Regions from separate parts of the Actinomadura sp. NPDC048394 genome, predicted to be linked through region 2. Evidence: riboswitches for the same ligand, from Rfam matches in the RefSeq annotation. Region 2 holds a riboswitch; the other holds the start of a gene.
The links. Region 2 has a riboswitch for cobalamin ahead of AB0C78_RS33770 (putative cobaltochelatase). Riboswitches for the same ligand answer to the same signal wherever they lie in the genome.
Positions count from the first base shown of each region.

Region 1 (7,785 bases), on a different contig from region 2:
TGCGCAGCTGCGCGATGCCGTGCCGGGCCACCTCCTCCCACTCCACGTAGAACGTGCGGGCGCGCGGGTCGCAGAGCGCGTACCGCAGCATGTTGCGGCGCGCCGGGGGCGCCTCCGCCAGGTGCGGCATGAGCGCGGCGGCCGTCCGGTTCCAGGCCAGCACGTCCAGCCGCGGGTTGATCACGTACGCCGCGACGGGGTCGATCGCGTCGAGCAGCCGTCGCACCGACGGGTCGACCGGGCCGTCCGCCGCCCCGCCCGGAGCCGCGTGCGCTCCGGCGGAGGGCGGCGACGGCAGGGACAGCGCCAGCCGGTAGAGGTGGTCGCGCTCGTCGTCGTTGAGGACGAGCGCCCGGGCGAGGCCGTCCAGCACCGACGGCGAGGGGCGGATGCCGCGGCCCTGCTCCAGCCGCATGTAGTAGTCGGGGCTGATCCCGGCCAGCAGCGCCACCTCCGCGCGGCGCAGGCCGGGGGCGCGGCGCCGCCCGCCGTCGGGCAGGCCCACGGACGAGGGTTTGATGCGGTCGCGCCGGGAGCGCAGGAAGTCCGCCATCTCGCGTGTCGCCATGGCCTCCAGTGTGCCCGGAGCCTAGCCCTCCGGGTCCTAGCCATCGGCGGGCACTGGTCGTCCCGGCGGACCGGAGGCAGGGTGAAGGCGTATCCCTGAGAGACGAGAGGTGGCTCACCAGTGCGCTATCGCACCCTTGGAACGGGCGGCCCGCGGGTGTCGGCGGTGGGGTTCGGCGCCATGACCCTGGCGCCGGTGTACGGCGGCGTCGAGGAGGGCGACGCCGCCGCCGACGCGCTCCTGGCCGCGCTGGACGCCGGTGTCACGTTCGTCGACACCGCGGACATCTACGGCGCCGGGTCCAGCGAGACCCTGATCGGCCGCATGCTGGAGAAGCGGCGGGACGAGTACGTCCTCGCGACCAAGTTCGGCGGGAACCAGGACGCGAACGGGATCCTCGTGCCCGGCATGGGGCGGCCCGAGTACGTCCGGAAGGCCCTGGACGCCAGCCTGGCGCGGCTCCGGACCGACCACGTCGACCTGTACTACCTGCACCGGCTCGACCCCACGACCCCGATCGAGGAGACGGCCGGCGCGCTGGGCGACCTCGTCCGGGCCGGGAAGATCGGCGGGTACGGGCTGTCGGAGGTGTCGGCGCGGACGCTGCGCCGCGCGCACGCCGTCCACCCCGTGACCGCGCTCCAGACCGAGTACTCGCCGTTCCAGCGGGCGCCCGAGAGGGAGCTGATCCCGGCGTGCGCGGAGCTGGGCGTCGCGTTCGTCGCCTACAGCCCGCTCGGGCGCGGGCTCCTCGGCGGCCAGGTCCGCGGGTTCGACGATCTGGAGGCGGGCGACTGGCGGCGCGGCAACCCCCGCTTTCAGGCCGGCAACGTGGAACGGAACGTCTCCCTCGCGGACCGGGTGGCGACGCTCGCCGCCGAGCAGGGCGTCACGACGGCGCAGCTGGTGCTGGCCTGGCTGGTCGAGCGGGGCGCGCTGCCGATCCCGGGGACCCGCAAGGCCGCGAACGCCCGCGCCAACGCCGCCGCCGGCGACCTGGCGCTGGACGCGTCCGTCTTCGCGCGGCTGGAGGAGATCGTCCCGCCGGACGCGGCGGCGGGCGCCCAGGGCAACGAGTCCTACCTCGCCAACCTCGACACCTGACCCGCACCGGACGGCCCGCCCCGGTTCGGGGCGGGCCGTCCTGGGCGCGTCAGCGCCGCGGGCCGTCCTGGGCGGGTCAGCGCCGCGGGCCGCCGCGCAGGCGCGAGAGAAGGTTGCGGGCCTTCTCCTGGTTGCGCGGGTCGTTGATGAACCGCTCCGCCTTCGCGCGCGCCTTCTGCGCCTGCGGGCTGCGGGCGAGCTGCTCGGCCTTGGCGCGGGCCTTCTGCCCCTGCGGGCCGTGCGCGAACTGCTCCGCCTTGGCCCGCGCCTTCTGCGCCTGGGGGCTCTGGGCGAACTGCTCCGCCTTCGCCCGGGCCTTCTGCCCCTGCGGTCCCCGGACGAACTTCATGATCCGGTCGATGAGAGAAGCCACGTTCTTCCTCCTCGGCCTAGCTTCTCCCAGTTCAACGCGCGCCCCCGCCGGAAAGTTCGTCAGAACGCCTCGTCGAACGCCACCTCGCCCTCGACCCCGATCTGGTACGCCGAGACGCGGCGCTCGAAGAAGTTCGACAGCTCCTGGACGTCCTGCAGCTCCATGAACGCGAACGGGTTCGCCGTCCCGTACCGGACGGGCAGGCCGAGCCGGGCGAGCCGCTGGTCGGCGACGTACTCCAGGTAGGCGCGCATGTCGCCGGCGCTCATCCCGGGCAGGCCGTCGCCGCACAGGTCGCGGGCGAACGCGAGTTCCGCCTCGACGGCCTCCTCCAGCATCGTGGTGACCTGCGCGGTCAGCTCCGCGTCGAACAGCTCCGGCTCCTCCGCCCGGACGGTGTCGACGACGGAGAACGCGAACTCCATGTGCATCGACTCGTCCCGGAAAACCCAGTTGGTTCCGGACGCGAGGCCGTTCAGCAGGCCCCGGGACCGCAGCCAGTAGACATAGGCGAACGCGCCGTAGAAGAACAGGCCCTCGATGCACGCGGCGAAGCAGATCAGGTTGAGCAGGAACGCGCGCCGGTCGGCGGCGGTGCGCAGCTCGTCCAGCGACCCGAGCGAGTCGATCCAGCGGAAGCAGAACTCCGCCTTCGCGCGGATGGACGGGATGTGCTCGATCGCCGCGAACGCCCGCGCCCGCTCGTCCTGGTCGGGCAGATAGGTGTCGAGGAGCGTCAGGTAGAACTGGACGTGCACGGCCTCCTCGAACAGCTGCCGCGACAGGTACAGTCGGGCCTCCGGCGCGTTGACGTGCTTGTACAGGTTGAGGACGAGGTTGTTCGCCACGATCGAGTCGCCGGTGGCGAAGAACGCGACGAGCCGGTTCACCAGGTGCAGCTCCGCCGGCGTGAGGCGGGCGAGGTCCGCGAGGTCGGAGGCGAGGTCCACCTCCTCGACCGTCCAGGTGTTGCGGATCGCGGCGCGGTAGCGCTCGTAGAAGTCGGGGTAGCGCATGGGCCGCAGGGTCAGGTCCATGCCGGGGTCGAGCAGCGGCATTACTGGCACGCCTCGCAGGTCTCGGGGTTCTCCAGGGAGCAGACCGTCGCGGCGACGGTCGTCTGCGCGATCCGCGTGGCAGGACGGGAGCGCAGGTAGTAGGTGGTCTTGAGGCCCTTGCGCCACGCGTAGGCGTACATCGAGGACAGCTTCCCGATCGTCGGGGTCTCCATGAACAGGTTCAGGGAGTGCGACTGGTCGATGTACGGGGTGCGGGCGGCGGCGAGGTCGATGAGCGCCTTCTGCGGCAGCTCCCAGGCCGTCCGGTACAGCTCGCGCATCTCCTCGGGCAGGTCGACCAGGCCCTGGATCGAGCCGTTCGCCCGCTTGATCGCCTCGCGGACGGCGTCGTTCCACAGCCCGAGCGACTTGAGGTCCTCGACGAGGTACCCGTTGATCTGCAGGAACTCGCCGGACAGCGTCTCGCGCTTGAACAGGTTGGACACCTGCGGCTCGATGCACTCGTAGCAGCCCGCGATGGACGCGATCGTGGCGGTCGGCGCGATCGCGATCAGCAGCGAGTTGCGCAGCCCGACGTCGGCGATGCGGGCGCGGAGCGCGTCCCATTCGGCGGGACGGGTGGGCGCGGCGTCCGGGAAGTGGTCGAGGTGCAGCTGCCCGCGCGCGGTGCGGGTCTCGGCGTAGGCGGGGAGCGGGCCGTGCGCCTCGGCGAGGTCGGCGGACGCGCCGTACGCGGCGAGCGCGATCTCCTCGGCGATCCGGGTGGACAGCTCGCGGGCCTCGGCGGAGTCGAACGGGAGCCGCAACGTGAAGAACACGTCCGCGAGACCCATGACGCCGAGCCCGACGGGACGCCATTTCCGGTTGGCCGTTTCCGCCTCGGGCGTCGGGTAGAAGCCGCGGTCGATGGTGCGGTCCAGGAACCGGACGGCGGTGCGGACGGTCGCGCGGAGCCGGTCCCAGTCGATCCCGGACGGCGCCACGTGCGCCGCCAGGTTCACCGACCCGAGGTTGCACACCGCCGCCTCGTTGTCGCCCGTGACCTCCAGGATCTCGGTGCACAGGTTCGACAGGTGGACGGTCCGGCCCGGCTCGGCGGTCTGGTTGCAGGCCCGGTTCGCGGCGTCCTTGAAGGTCATCCACCCGTTGCCCGTCTCCGCGAGCGTGCGCATCATCCGCCCGTAGAGCTTGCGGGCCGGGACCTGCCGGACGTACCGGCCCTCCTTTTCGGCCGCCCGGTACGCCTTGTCGAAAGCGTCGCCCCAGAGGTCGGTGAGCTCCGGGACCTCCTTCGGGTCGAACAGCGACCACGTCCCGTCCGCCTCGACGCGGCGCATGAACTCGTCCGGGACCCAGTTCGCCAGGTTCAGGTTGTGGGTGCGGCGCGCGTCCTCGCCGGTGTTGTCGCGCAGCTCGAGGAACTCCTCGACGTCGGCGTGCCACGGCTCCAGGTACACGCACGCGGCGCCCTTGCGGCGGCCGCCCTGGTTGACGGCGGCGACGGAAGCGTCCAGCGTGCGCAGCCACGGGACGATCCCGTTGGAGTGCCCGTTCGTGCCGCGGATCAGCGACCCGCGCGAGCGGACCCGCGTCCAGGAGATCCCGATCCCGCCCGCGTACTTGCTGAGCCGCGCGACCTGCCCGTACCGCTCGTAGATCGCCTCCAGCTCGTCGCGCGGCGAGTCCAGCAGGAAGCACGACGACAGCTGCGGGCGGCGCGCCGCCGAGTTGAACAGCGTCGGCGAGCTGGGCAGGTACGACAGCGTGCTGAGCAGCCCGTACAGCTCGGCGGCCTCCTCCACGCTCTCGGACAGACCGACGGCCACCCGCAGGAAGAAGTGCTGCGGGCGCTCCAACACGAGCCGGGTCCGCGGATGCCGCAGCAGGTAGCGGTCGTAGAGGGTGCGGAGGCCGAAGTAGCCGAACCGGTCGTCCGCCTCCTCATCGATCAAGGCGTCCAGGGCGGCGGCGTTCGCGGCGACGAACGCGGCGGGGCCGTCCGCGAGGAGTCCCTCGGCGTGCGCGGCGGCGACGGACTCCGCGAAGCTCCGGACGCCCGCCTCGGCGGTCTCGTCGCGGATCCGGCCCGCGAGCAGCCGCGCGGCGACCCGCGAGTACCCCGGCTCCGCCGCGACCAGCGCGGCGGCCTCCCCGATCGCGAGGTCCCGCAGGTCCGCGGCGCTCGCGCCGTCCCCCGCGCGGACCGCGCCGAGCACCCGTTCCGGCGCGGTCCCCTCGATGCCGGCACAGGCCGCCGCGACGTCGGCGGCGATCCCCGGCGCCGCCGGCGCCTGCATGGTGACTGTCACGTTCTCTCCCTCGTGAGCCGGCCTCGCGAGGGCATGCGAACGGGAGCGACGGCATGCTGCCGCGCACCGTCCCCCGGCTCACCCGCGAAGCCTCGGACGTACGGCGTGCATGGCAGGTCTTCGGACTCGCGGGCGCCGCGCCTCCGTCCGGAGGCACGACCTACTGGCCGTCGCTTCCCGATCCGGTCGCCCGGTTCAGTGCCTGTGACGGCGGTCGTTCCCGCTCACCGCTGCGGGGCAGTCCCGGACTCGCACCGGGTTCCCTCTTGCGACGCCCCCGCCGCGAGCGGCGGGGGCGAACCAGCACGGGATTGAACCCTACATCTTGTTGATCCTCATTGCGCAACCCCAACATGTAGGGCGCGTCGGGATCGGATCCCGGGGGTCGGATGCGGCCGCCCGGACGGAGGTGGGACGATGTCCCCGTCATGTCCCCGCGTCCCAGGCAGCCGGTCTTCCGCACCGCGCGCGCGGTCGTCTTCGCGACCGTGTGCGTCACGCTGGCGACCCTCGGCCACGACCTCGCCTCGCACGACCCCGTGCCGGGCTGGGCGGTGCTCGCCGGATTCGGCGCGGTCCTCGCCGTCACCCTCGCCCTCGCCGGCCACGAGCGCTCCCTCCCGACGATCATGGGCGGGCTGCTCGGCGGCCAGTTCGCGCTGCACACCCTGTTCGCGAGCGCGACCGAGGGCATGCGCGACTGCGACACCACCGCCCATGCGGGACACGCCGCCGCGGCGCCCGCGATGCACGGCTCCGGCACCTCCATGACCCTCGCGCACGTCGCCGCCGCCATCGCCGCCGCCTGGTGGCTGCGGCGCGGCGAGCGGGCCGCGTGGTCCCTCGCCCGGCGCCTCGCGTCCGCCGCCGACCGGCCGATCCGGCTGCTGCTCGCGCTGCTGCTGATCGAACCGGCGGAGCGCCCGGTGCGTACCCCCGTGGTGCCGGTGGCGGCCGGCGCGCTCGCCACGGGACGCGCGCTCCGGCACCAGGTCGTCCGGCGGGGACCCCCGCCGCGTTCGAGGGCGCTCGCCCGCCTCTGAGGCGAGCGCCGTACGTCACCGGCCGCCGGACCCCCGGCGCCCGGCCATTCCCGTACGACTCGAACGGAGTTCCGTCTTGCCTTCCCGCACGCATGCCCGCCGGCTCGGCACGCTCGCCTCGCTGACCGGCCTCGGTCTGATCGCCTTCGCCACCGCCGCGTCCGCGCACGTCACCGTCAACCCGAAGACCGCCGAGCAGGGCTCCTACGCCAAGGTCTCGTTCCGGGTGCCGAACGAGGAGGACCACGCCGACACCACCAAGCTCGTCGTGAACCTCCCGGCCGACCACCCGGTGGCGTCGGTGTCGGTGCGTCCCGTCCCCGGCTGGACGGCGAAGGTCGTCGAGTCCACGCTGCCGAAGCCGATCAAGACCGAGGGCGGCGAGCTGACCAAGGCCGTCACGCAGATCACCTGGTCCGGCGGCAAGATCGAGCCCGGCCAGTTCCAGGAGTTCGACGTCTCGCTCGGCCCGCTGCCGACCGACACCGACACGATGATGTTCAAGGCCGACCAGACCTACTCCGACGGCCAGGTCGTCAAGTGGGAGCAGGACCCGGGCGACGGCTCGAACGAGCCCGAGCACCCGGCGCCCACGCTGAAGCTGACGCCCAAGGGCACCGGCGACGCCGCCACCGCCGGGCTCACCGCGCAGTCGAAGCCGGCCGCCGCGAAGACCGAGGCGAGCTCGGACGACGGCACCGCGCGCGTCCTCGGCGGCGTCGGCATCGGCGTCGGCGTGATCGGCATCGCGGTCGGCGGCTACGGCCTGTCCCGCGCGCGGAGCCGGGCGTGAGCCGGGCCGTCCGGCGCACCGCCGCCGGCGCCGGCGCGGCCTTCGCCGCGCTCGCGCTCGCGCTGGCCGCGCCGCCCGCGTCCGCGCACACGTCGCTGACCGGCGCGAACCCGGCCGCGAACGCGACGATCGCGCCGCCCACCCAGATCGTCCTGACCTACGCCGACCCGGTGCAGCTGCCGCAGGTCGTGCTGACGGACGCGAAGGGCGGGCGGCACGAGGCGGGCAAGGCCCAGGCGGTGGACAACAAGGTCACCGAGGCGGTGAAGGGCACGCTGCCGAACGGGGTGTACACGGTCGGCTGGCGCGTCGTGTCGCCGGACGGCCATCCGATCAGCGGCACGTACACGTTCACCGTCACCGGGTCGACCGGGGCCGCCGGGGGCGCGCCCGCCGCGTCCGCGCCCGCCGCGAAGGCGTCCGGCAACGGCTCCGGCGGCTCGTCCGGCTGGCTGTGGATCGGCCTGGCCGCCGCCGTCGTCGCGCTCGCGGGCGGCGGGTTCGCCTGGTACCGGCGCACCTCGGGAGCGTCCCCGAACGAATGATCATGAAGTCTTCCGGTCGGGTGATTACGTT
Region 1 covers NZ_JBEZJL010000008.1:65,725-73,509, reverse strand. Annotated here, with positions in the region: gene AB0C78_RS07280 (helix-turn-helix transcriptional regulator) at 1-568, opposite strand, end outside; gene AB0C78_RS07275 (aldo/keto reductase) at 689-1,672, shown strand; gene AB0C78_RS07270 (hypothetical protein) at 1,749-2,045, opposite strand; gene AB0C78_RS07265 (ribonucleotide-diphosphate reductase subunit beta) at 2,105-3,103, opposite strand; gene AB0C78_RS07260 (ribonucleoside-diphosphate reductase subunit alpha) at 3,103-5,373, opposite strand; cobalamin riboswitch at 5,467-5,693, opposite strand; gene AB0C78_RS07255 (hypothetical protein) at 5,802-6,416, shown strand; gene AB0C78_RS07250 (YcnI family protein) at 6,493-7,209, shown strand; gene AB0C78_RS07245 (copper resistance CopC family protein) at 7,206-7,754, shown strand.
Region 1: linked by a shared signal. The riboswitch ahead of AB0C78_RS07260 (ribonucleoside-diphosphate reductase subunit alpha) and the one ahead of AB0C78_RS33770 (putative cobaltochelatase) in region 2 are both predicted to bind cobalamin.

Region 2 (7,785 bases):
GGGCTCTCGGCCGACCCGGCGGCCTCGGCGGCGAGGCGTTCCAGCTCGCCGGCGGTCCGGCGGCACAGCTCCCGGCCGCACGGCCCGAGCCGTCCGGCGGCCTCCCACAGCTCGTAGGCGCTCTGCGGCGTCCCGGCCGCCTCGACCTCGGCCGCCAGCGCCGGGCCGCCGTCCATGTCCGCGGTGATCGCGGAGAGGGCGGGGACGCCGCCCGCGATCGCGGCCTGCTCGTCGACGCCGGACACCAGCACGACCTGCGCGAGCCCTTCGCCGACCGCGCTCCGCAGCGCGTCGAGGCCGACGGGGACGAAGCAGTCGTCCGGCAGTTTCGGCAGCATGCGGCGGGCGGTCTCCGCCGCGTCCGCGCCGTGCATCACCAGCGTCCGCCGTACCGCGGGCGCCTCTGTCGCCTGTGTCCCGGTCATGCCCGTCCCTCCTGGTCGTGGGCGTCGAGCCTCCCGGAGGCCGCGCCCGGCCCGGGGCGCGGCGCGCCGCGCGCCCCCGGATCGGTCAGCATTCCGGACCGTCCTGACGGAGATCGGTGGCGATGCGGCTGAAGACGAACATGTCCCGGTTGACGCCCTCGGCGTCGCGTTCCGCGCCCCGCGCCACCCCTTCGCGCAGGTAGCCGGCCTTCTCCGCGACCCGGATCGAGGCGTGGTTGCTGGTGAGGGCGCGCAGTTCGATACGGAACAGCCCGCAGTCCCGCAGCGCCCAGTTCGAGACGAGCGTGAGAGCCTCCGTGGCGTACCCCCGCCCGCGCGCGCTTGACCGCACCCCGTATCCGACCTCGCAGGTCAGTTGCGCCCAGTCGACTTTGAACAGGCCGATGGTGCCGATAAGGCCACCCGTCTCGCGGTCGGTCACGGCCAAGTGGATGCCGAGGCCGAAGCGGTGCACCTTGTGGACGCCCTCGCGCAGGAACCAGGCGAGCGGCTCGGCCTCCAGCGCGTCAGGGAAGTTCGGCGGGAGGAAGTCCTCGCCCGCGCGGATCACCTCGATCAGGTCGGGTGCGTCGTCGAGCCCGAACGGGCGCAGGACGAGGCGCCCGGCCTCCAGGCGCACGCTCCCGGTGAAGACGTCCACACCTCTCCCTCCACCCGCATCCCCGCCATGCCCGCAGGCGGGGCCGTCACAGGCAGGCCGCGACCATCCGGCTGGCGAACCAGGGCGATCCGGCCCAGTGCACGTGGAGGTACGACGCGACGCAGTCGCCCCGCACGAAGCCCACCGGACCGGACGCGGACCACTGCCAGGCGGCGGTCTCCCCACGGTCGGGGACCGTCACCGTGCGGTGGAACTCGTGCCCGTGCACCCGTTCGCCCGCGCGCGCGACGACCGAGTCGGCCACCGCCACCGCGGCACGATAACCCAGCGTCAGCCGCGGGGCCATGGCCGCTCTCGCGCCATTCAGCACACCGCACATGGGCGCGCCGTCGAGTTCCTCCGCGAGGTATAGGAGTCCTGCGCACTCGGCGTACACGGGTCGGGACGTCTCAGCGAACGCCGCCAGTTCCTCGCGCAGCGGCTCGTTGGACGACAGCTGCGCCGCGTACACCTCGGGGAACCCGCCGCCGACGACGACTCCGCGCGTCCCTTCGGGCAGGCCCTCGTCCTGCAACGGATCGAACCGCACGACCTCCGCGCCCGCCGCTTCGAGCAGTTCCTCGTTCTCCGCATAGCCGAACGTGAAGGCGGGACCGCCCGCCACCGCGATGCGGGGACGTCCGGCATGTTTCTCCGGTACGGCCTCGGACGGATCCCACGGCGCGGCGTCCAGCTCCGGCGCCTCCCGGGCCAGCGCTAGGAGGGCGTCGAGGTCGCATGACGCCGCGACGAGTTCGCCCAGCCGCCGGACGGTGTCCACCGCTTCCGCGCTGCGTTCGGCCGCCGGTATGAGCCCGAGGTGCCGGGACGGCGTCGCGGCGTCGTCGGTGCGGCGCAGCGCGCCCAGAACCGGCAGCCCGAGTTCCTCGACGGCCTCGCGGCACATGCGCTCGTGGCCGTCGGAACCGAGCCGGTTCAGGATGACGCCGCCGACGCGGACCGTCCCGAACGACCGGAACCCGTGGACGAGCGCCGCGACGGACCGTCCCGCGGCGGCGGACGCGTCCACGACCAGCACGACCGGCGCGTCCAGGAGCGTCGCGACATGCGCCGTGGACGCGTAGTCCCCTCCCCCGGCCGAGGCGGACGGCCCGAGCCCGGCCGCACCGTCGTACAGGCCCATGACGCCCTCGACGACGGCTATGTCCGCGCCCTCCGCGCCGTGCAGGAACAGCGGCACGACCAGGTCCTCGGACGTCAGCCAGGGATCCAGGTTCCGGCCGGGGCGGCCCGTCGCGAGCGCGTGGTAGCCGGGGTCGATGTAGTCCGGGCCCACCTTGTGCGGTGACACCTGCAGGCCGCGCATCGCGAACGCGGCCATCAGCCCGGTCGCCACGGTCGTCTTGCCGCTGCCCGACGAGGGCGCCGCGACGACGAGCCGCGGGACGGTCACCACTCGATGCCCTTCTGCCCCTTCTGGCCGCTGTCCATCGGGTGCCGCACCTTGCCCATCTCCGTGACCAGGTCGGCGGCCTCGATGAGGCGCGGGTCGGCGTCCCGGCCGGTGATCACCACGTGCTGGTTGCCGGGACGGTCCGCCAGCGTGGCCACGACGTCGTCGACGTCGACCCAGCCCCACTTCATCGGGTAGGTGAACTCGTCCAGGACGTAGAGGCGGTACGTCTCGGCGGCCAGGTCGCGCTTGATCTGCTCCCAGCCCTCGCGGGCGTCGGCCTCGTGGTCGGCCTCGGTGCCGGGCCGCTGGATCCACGACCAGCCCTCGCCCATCTTGTTCCAGAACACCGGCCCCCCTTCGCCGGTCTGCTCGTGCAGGCGGCCGAGCGCGAGCAGCGCGTTCTCCTCGCCGATCCGCCACTTCGCCGACTTGACGAACTGGAACACCCCGATCGGCCAGCCCTGGTTCCAGGCCCGGAGCGCGAGCCCGAACGCGGCCGTCGACTTCCCCTTGCCCGGCCCGGTGTGCACCATCACCAGCGGCCGGTTGCGGCGCTGCCTGGTGGTGAGCCCGTCGTCCGGCACGTACTCCGGCTTGCCCTGCGGCATCTCAGCCCCTGCTTCCTGGATCTGCGCTTGCTGGATCTGCGGCGGACCGCCCGGCGGTCACGCGACGTTCCGCGCGCCGCCGCGCGCGTCGCGGACGACGCCGGCGAGCGCGTCGGCGGCGAGGCGGTCGAGCCGGACGACCTCGGCGCCGAGCCGGGCGCCGAGCGCGGCGGCGAGGCCGAGCCGCACCGGCCCGGACTCGCAGTCGACGACCACGGACGCGACGCCGGCGAGCAGCCCGGCCGCCCGCGACGGGTCGGGGCCGTGGGTGGCGCGGCCGTCGGTCACCACGACCAGCAGCGGGCGCCGGGCCGGGTCGCGCAGCCGCTCGACCCGCAGCACCTCCGCCGCGCGCATCAGCCCCGCGGACAGGGGCGTGCGGCCTCCGGTCGGCAGCGCGTCGAGGCGGCGCGCCCCGGCCTCCACCGACGACGTGGGCGGCAGCGCCAGGTCGGCGTCCCTCCCCCGGAAGGTGATGAGGCCGACCTTGTCGCGCCGCTGGTAGGCGTCGAGAAGGAGGCTCAGGACGGCGCCCTTCACCGCGCGCATCCGCTTGCGCGCCGCCATCGACCCGCTGGCGTCCACCACGAACAGGACGAGATTGCCTTCCCGCCCGTCGCGGACCGCTTCGCGCAGGTCTTCGGGTTGGACGACCAGACCGGAACCGGTACGTCCCCGCGCGCGCTGGTGCGGTGCCGCCGCGCGGAGCGTCGCCGTTAGGTGCAGCCCGCGCGCGCCCGGCCGGGCACCCGAGACGCGCCCGTACGGGCTGCGCGCCTTGGAACGCCGTCCCGGCGCACCGTCGCCCAGCCCGGGGACGGTGAAAAGGCGCGGCTTGTAGGCGGCGTCCGCGGGCGCGGGCTCGCTCTCACCCGAACGCCCCGGGCCGCCGCTCTCCACGGACGGCTCCGACTGTTCCGCCTGCGGCGGGACGGCAGGAGGCGGGACGGACGCGTCCTGTTCGGGGCCGTCGGGAAGGCCGCCGCCTCCCCCGTCCGGTCCGCCGGGCCCGTCGTCGGAAGGCCCCGGGTCGTCGGGCGGCGGTTCCGGATCGTCGCCGTGCTCGTCGAGGACCTCGTCGAGCTTCTGCCGGTCCAGGCCGGGCGCGTCGAACGGGTCGCGGCGGCGCCGGTGCGGCAGCGCGAGCCGCGCCGCCGTCCGCACGTCGTCGGCCGTCACCGCGTCGCGGCCGTGCCAGGCGGCCAGCGCGATCGCCGCGCGGGCCGTCACCAGGTCGGCGCGCAGGCCGTCGACCTCGAACGACGCGCATACGGCGGTGATCTGGCGGAGCGCGGCGTCGGTCAGCTCCACGGCGGGCAGCCGGTCGCGGGCGGCGGCGATCCGGTTGGCCAGGTCGGCCTCGTCCTCGGCGAAGGCCGCGGCGAAGCCGTCCGGGTCGTCCTCGAACCGCAGCCGCCGCCGGACGACCTCGGCGCGCTCGGCCGGGTCGCGGGTCGCGGCGACCTCGACGGTCAGCCCGAACCGGTCCAGCAGCTGCGGGCGCAGCTCGCCCTCCTCCGGGTTCATCGTCCCGACCAGCAGGAACCGCGCCGCGTGCCGGACCGACACGCCCTCGCGCTCCACGTACGACTCGCCCATGGCCGCCGCGTCCAGCAGCAGGTCGACCAGGTGGTCATGGAGGAGGTTGACCTCGTCGACGTACAGCACGCCGCGGTGCGCCGCCGCGAGCAGGCCCGGCTCGAACGCCTTCACGCCCTCGGTGAGCGCGCGCTCGATGTCCAGCGAGCCGGTGAGCCGGTCCTCGGACGCGCCCACCGGCAGCTCCACCAGCCGCGCTGCCCGCGCCTCAGCGCCGCCCGCGGCGTGCGGGCCGTCCGGGCCGTCCGGGCAGGACGGGTCGGGGTCGGCGGGATCGCAGGAGAACCGGCAGCCCGGCACGACCGGCACCGGCGGCAGCAGCCCGGCCAGCGCGCGCACGATCGTCGACTTCGCGGTGCCCTTCTCGCCGCGCACCAGCACGCCGCCGACGCCCGGCGACACGGCGTTGATCAGCAGGGCGAGCTTGAGATCGTCCATCCCGACGACGGCGGAGAAGGGGTAGCGCGCGCGGGCGCGCCGCTCCGGCCGGCCGGCGCCCGTCTTCGACGCGGGTCGCACGTGTCGTCATCCTTCCTCGGGTGTCCACGCCCGTGGCGGTGCCTGTCCGACGGCCGGAGTCTCCTGGCTCCCGGATCACCGCGCTCCCTCGGCCTTCCAGCACCGCGTGCCGTGGCCGCGTCGAGGGGGCGCTCCCCTGGTCACAGTTGCGGGACAGCCCCGGATTCGCACCGGGTTCCTCCGCGTCCGTCGCCCGCCCAGGATCGCACACCGGCCGGGCGCGCTCGACCCGGCGGTCTATCGGCGGAGTGATGGTCAATGTTGGCGATACGCCAATGAGAATGGTCTACTGGTCGGTATGGAGCGACGCGCAGCCCCGCGCGGCGAGGCCGCCGGAGCCGCGACGCCGCGCCCGGGCGCCACCAGGACCCCGAAGGCCCGCTATCAGCGCCTGCCGCGCGACGAGCGGCGCGACCAGATCCTCGACGTCGCGCGCCGCATGTTCACCGAACTGCCGTACGCGGAGGTCGCCACGGCGGCGATCGCCCGGGAGGCCGGCGTCCAGCGCGGGCTCATCCACTACTACTTCGGCACCAAGCGCGAGCTGTTCCTCAAGGTCGTCCAGGGCCTGACCGCCACCGCGGCGGTGCAGGCGCCGCCGCCGGACGAGCGGATGACGCTGCCCGAGACCGTCGAACTGTGCGTGAACCTGTTCCTGGACACCGCCGAGCGGAACGCCACCACCTGGTTCGCGGCGCTGGACGCGGAGGGCTTCGGGCAGGACCCGGAGCTGCTGGACATCGTCAACCGGTTCCGCGACCGGACGGTCGAGCACATGCTCGCCGTCCTGCGGGTGCCCGCGCCGACCGGCACGCTGCGGGCCGTCCTGCGCGTCTACTCCGGGCTCGCGGACGCGGCGACGCGGCAGTGGCTCCAGGAGCGGACCCTCGACCGCGCGCAGGTGCAGACGCTGCTGACCAGGTCGCTGCTGTCGATGGTCACCGACATCGCCCCCGCGCTGGAGGCCCGGGACGCGGAGCCCGGGCCGGCGAGCGGGGAGCGCCTAGAGGCCGGGAACCGGCTGCTGCACTCCGCCGCGCACCGGGACGGCGAACCAGACGGCCTTGCCGCGGACGCCCGGGCCGAGCCGTGACAGCGTCCGCAGCATGCCCCAGCGCCCGCACGACAGCTCCCGGACGATGCTGAGCCCGCGCCCGCAGTCCCCCGACGTCCACGAGTAGCCGGGCAGCGCCGCCTCGGCGTAGGCGTCGAAGACCGCGCACCGCACCTCGCCGCCGGCCAGAGCCCCGGGCCGGTCGGACGGGCCGCCGGACGGGCCGCCGGGGTCGCCGGACGGGCGGGGCTCCGGGCCGGCGGCCGGGTCGCCGAGGTAGAGCCACAGCTCGTGCGGGCCGTGGTCGCCGGCGTGCTGGTGGGCGTTGGTGGCCAGCTCGCTCACCATGAGCTGGGCGTCGCCGATCACCTCGTCCCGCACGCCGAGCGAGGCGAGCGCGTCGCGCAGCACGCGGCGGGCGTGGCTCGCGCAGCCGGGGCCGCCGGGCAGCGCCCACACCCAGCCCGGCCTGGCGCCGGCCGGTCCGCGCGCGGCGCCCGCGGCCATCGCGTCGGCCATGGTGTCGGCGGCGAGGTCGGCCACCGGGTCGGAGGGGGCGCCCGGCGGCGCCGCCAGGCCGGGAGCGGCCGGGGCGGCGGCCGTCCGGTCGTGCCCGGCGCGCGGCCCGGCGGTGTGCCGCGTCGCGCGCGGGCTCGCGTCGGTGGTCTCGGGCGGGGTCTTCACGAGTGCCTCCCGCGGGCCGCCTGCCCGGGCGCGCGGTCCGGTCGCCGTCACGTTCGGTCCCCGAGCAGTCACGCATTCAAGCGTCTCGTGAGATTCTCACGTACGCAAGCGGCTTCATGGAATTGCCCTGCCCTTCGTGCCGGGTTCGCCAATCGCGTTGTGGCGCGGCCCGAGAGCGGCGAGACTTCGCTCCCATGACCTACCGCCCCACCGTTCGTGGCCGCCGTCTGGCGCGGGAGCTCCGCAAGCTGCGCGAGGAGCAGGGACTCACCCTGCAGGAGGTGGCGGACCGCCTCGACTGGTCCCGGGCCACCGTCTCCCGGCTGGAGACCAGCCAGACCCGGCCGCGCCCCGGCGACATCGCCGACATCCTCGACCTGTACGGCGTTCCGAGCCCCGACCGCGACGCGCTGATCACGCTGGCCAGGCAGGCCGGGCAGCGCGGCTGGTGGACCGCCTACCAGGACGTCTTCGCGGGCAGCTACGTCGCGCTGGAGGACGAGGCGTCGCACATCCGCACCTGGGACCCGCAGCTCATCCACGGGCTGCTGCAGACCGAGGACTACTCCCGCGCCGTGATCACCGCGGGCCGGCTGCTGCCCGCGCAGGAGGACATCGAGCGCCGCATCGCGGCCCGCAAGATCCGACAGGCGCTGCTCGACCGCGACACCGCTCCCCACCTGCAGGTCATCTTCGACGAGGCCGTGCTGCACCGGCACATCGGCGGCCCGGAGGTGATGCGCGCCCAGCTGGAGCATCTGGTCGAGGCGATGAACCGCCCAACGGTGACCGTTCAGGTACTCCCGTACACACAGGGG
Region 2 covers NZ_JBEZJL010000055.1:62,946-70,730, forward strand. Annotated here, with positions in the region: gene AB0C78_RS33750 (hypothetical protein) at 1-425, opposite strand, end outside; gene AB0C78_RS33755 (GNAT family N-acetyltransferase) at 511-1,086, opposite strand; gene AB0C78_RS33760 (cobyrinate a,c-diamide synthase) at 1,133-2,503, opposite strand; gene cobO (cob(I)yrinic acid a,c-diamide adenosyltransferase) at 2,497-3,111, opposite strand; gene AB0C78_RS33770 (putative cobaltochelatase) at 3,169-5,229, opposite strand; cobalamin riboswitch at 5,286-5,410, opposite strand; gene AB0C78_RS33775 (helix-turn-helix domain-containing protein) at 5,528-6,322, shown strand; gene AB0C78_RS33780 (ATP-binding protein) at 6,233-6,967, opposite strand; gene AB0C78_RS33785 (helix-turn-helix transcriptional regulator) at 7,162-7,785, shown strand, end outside.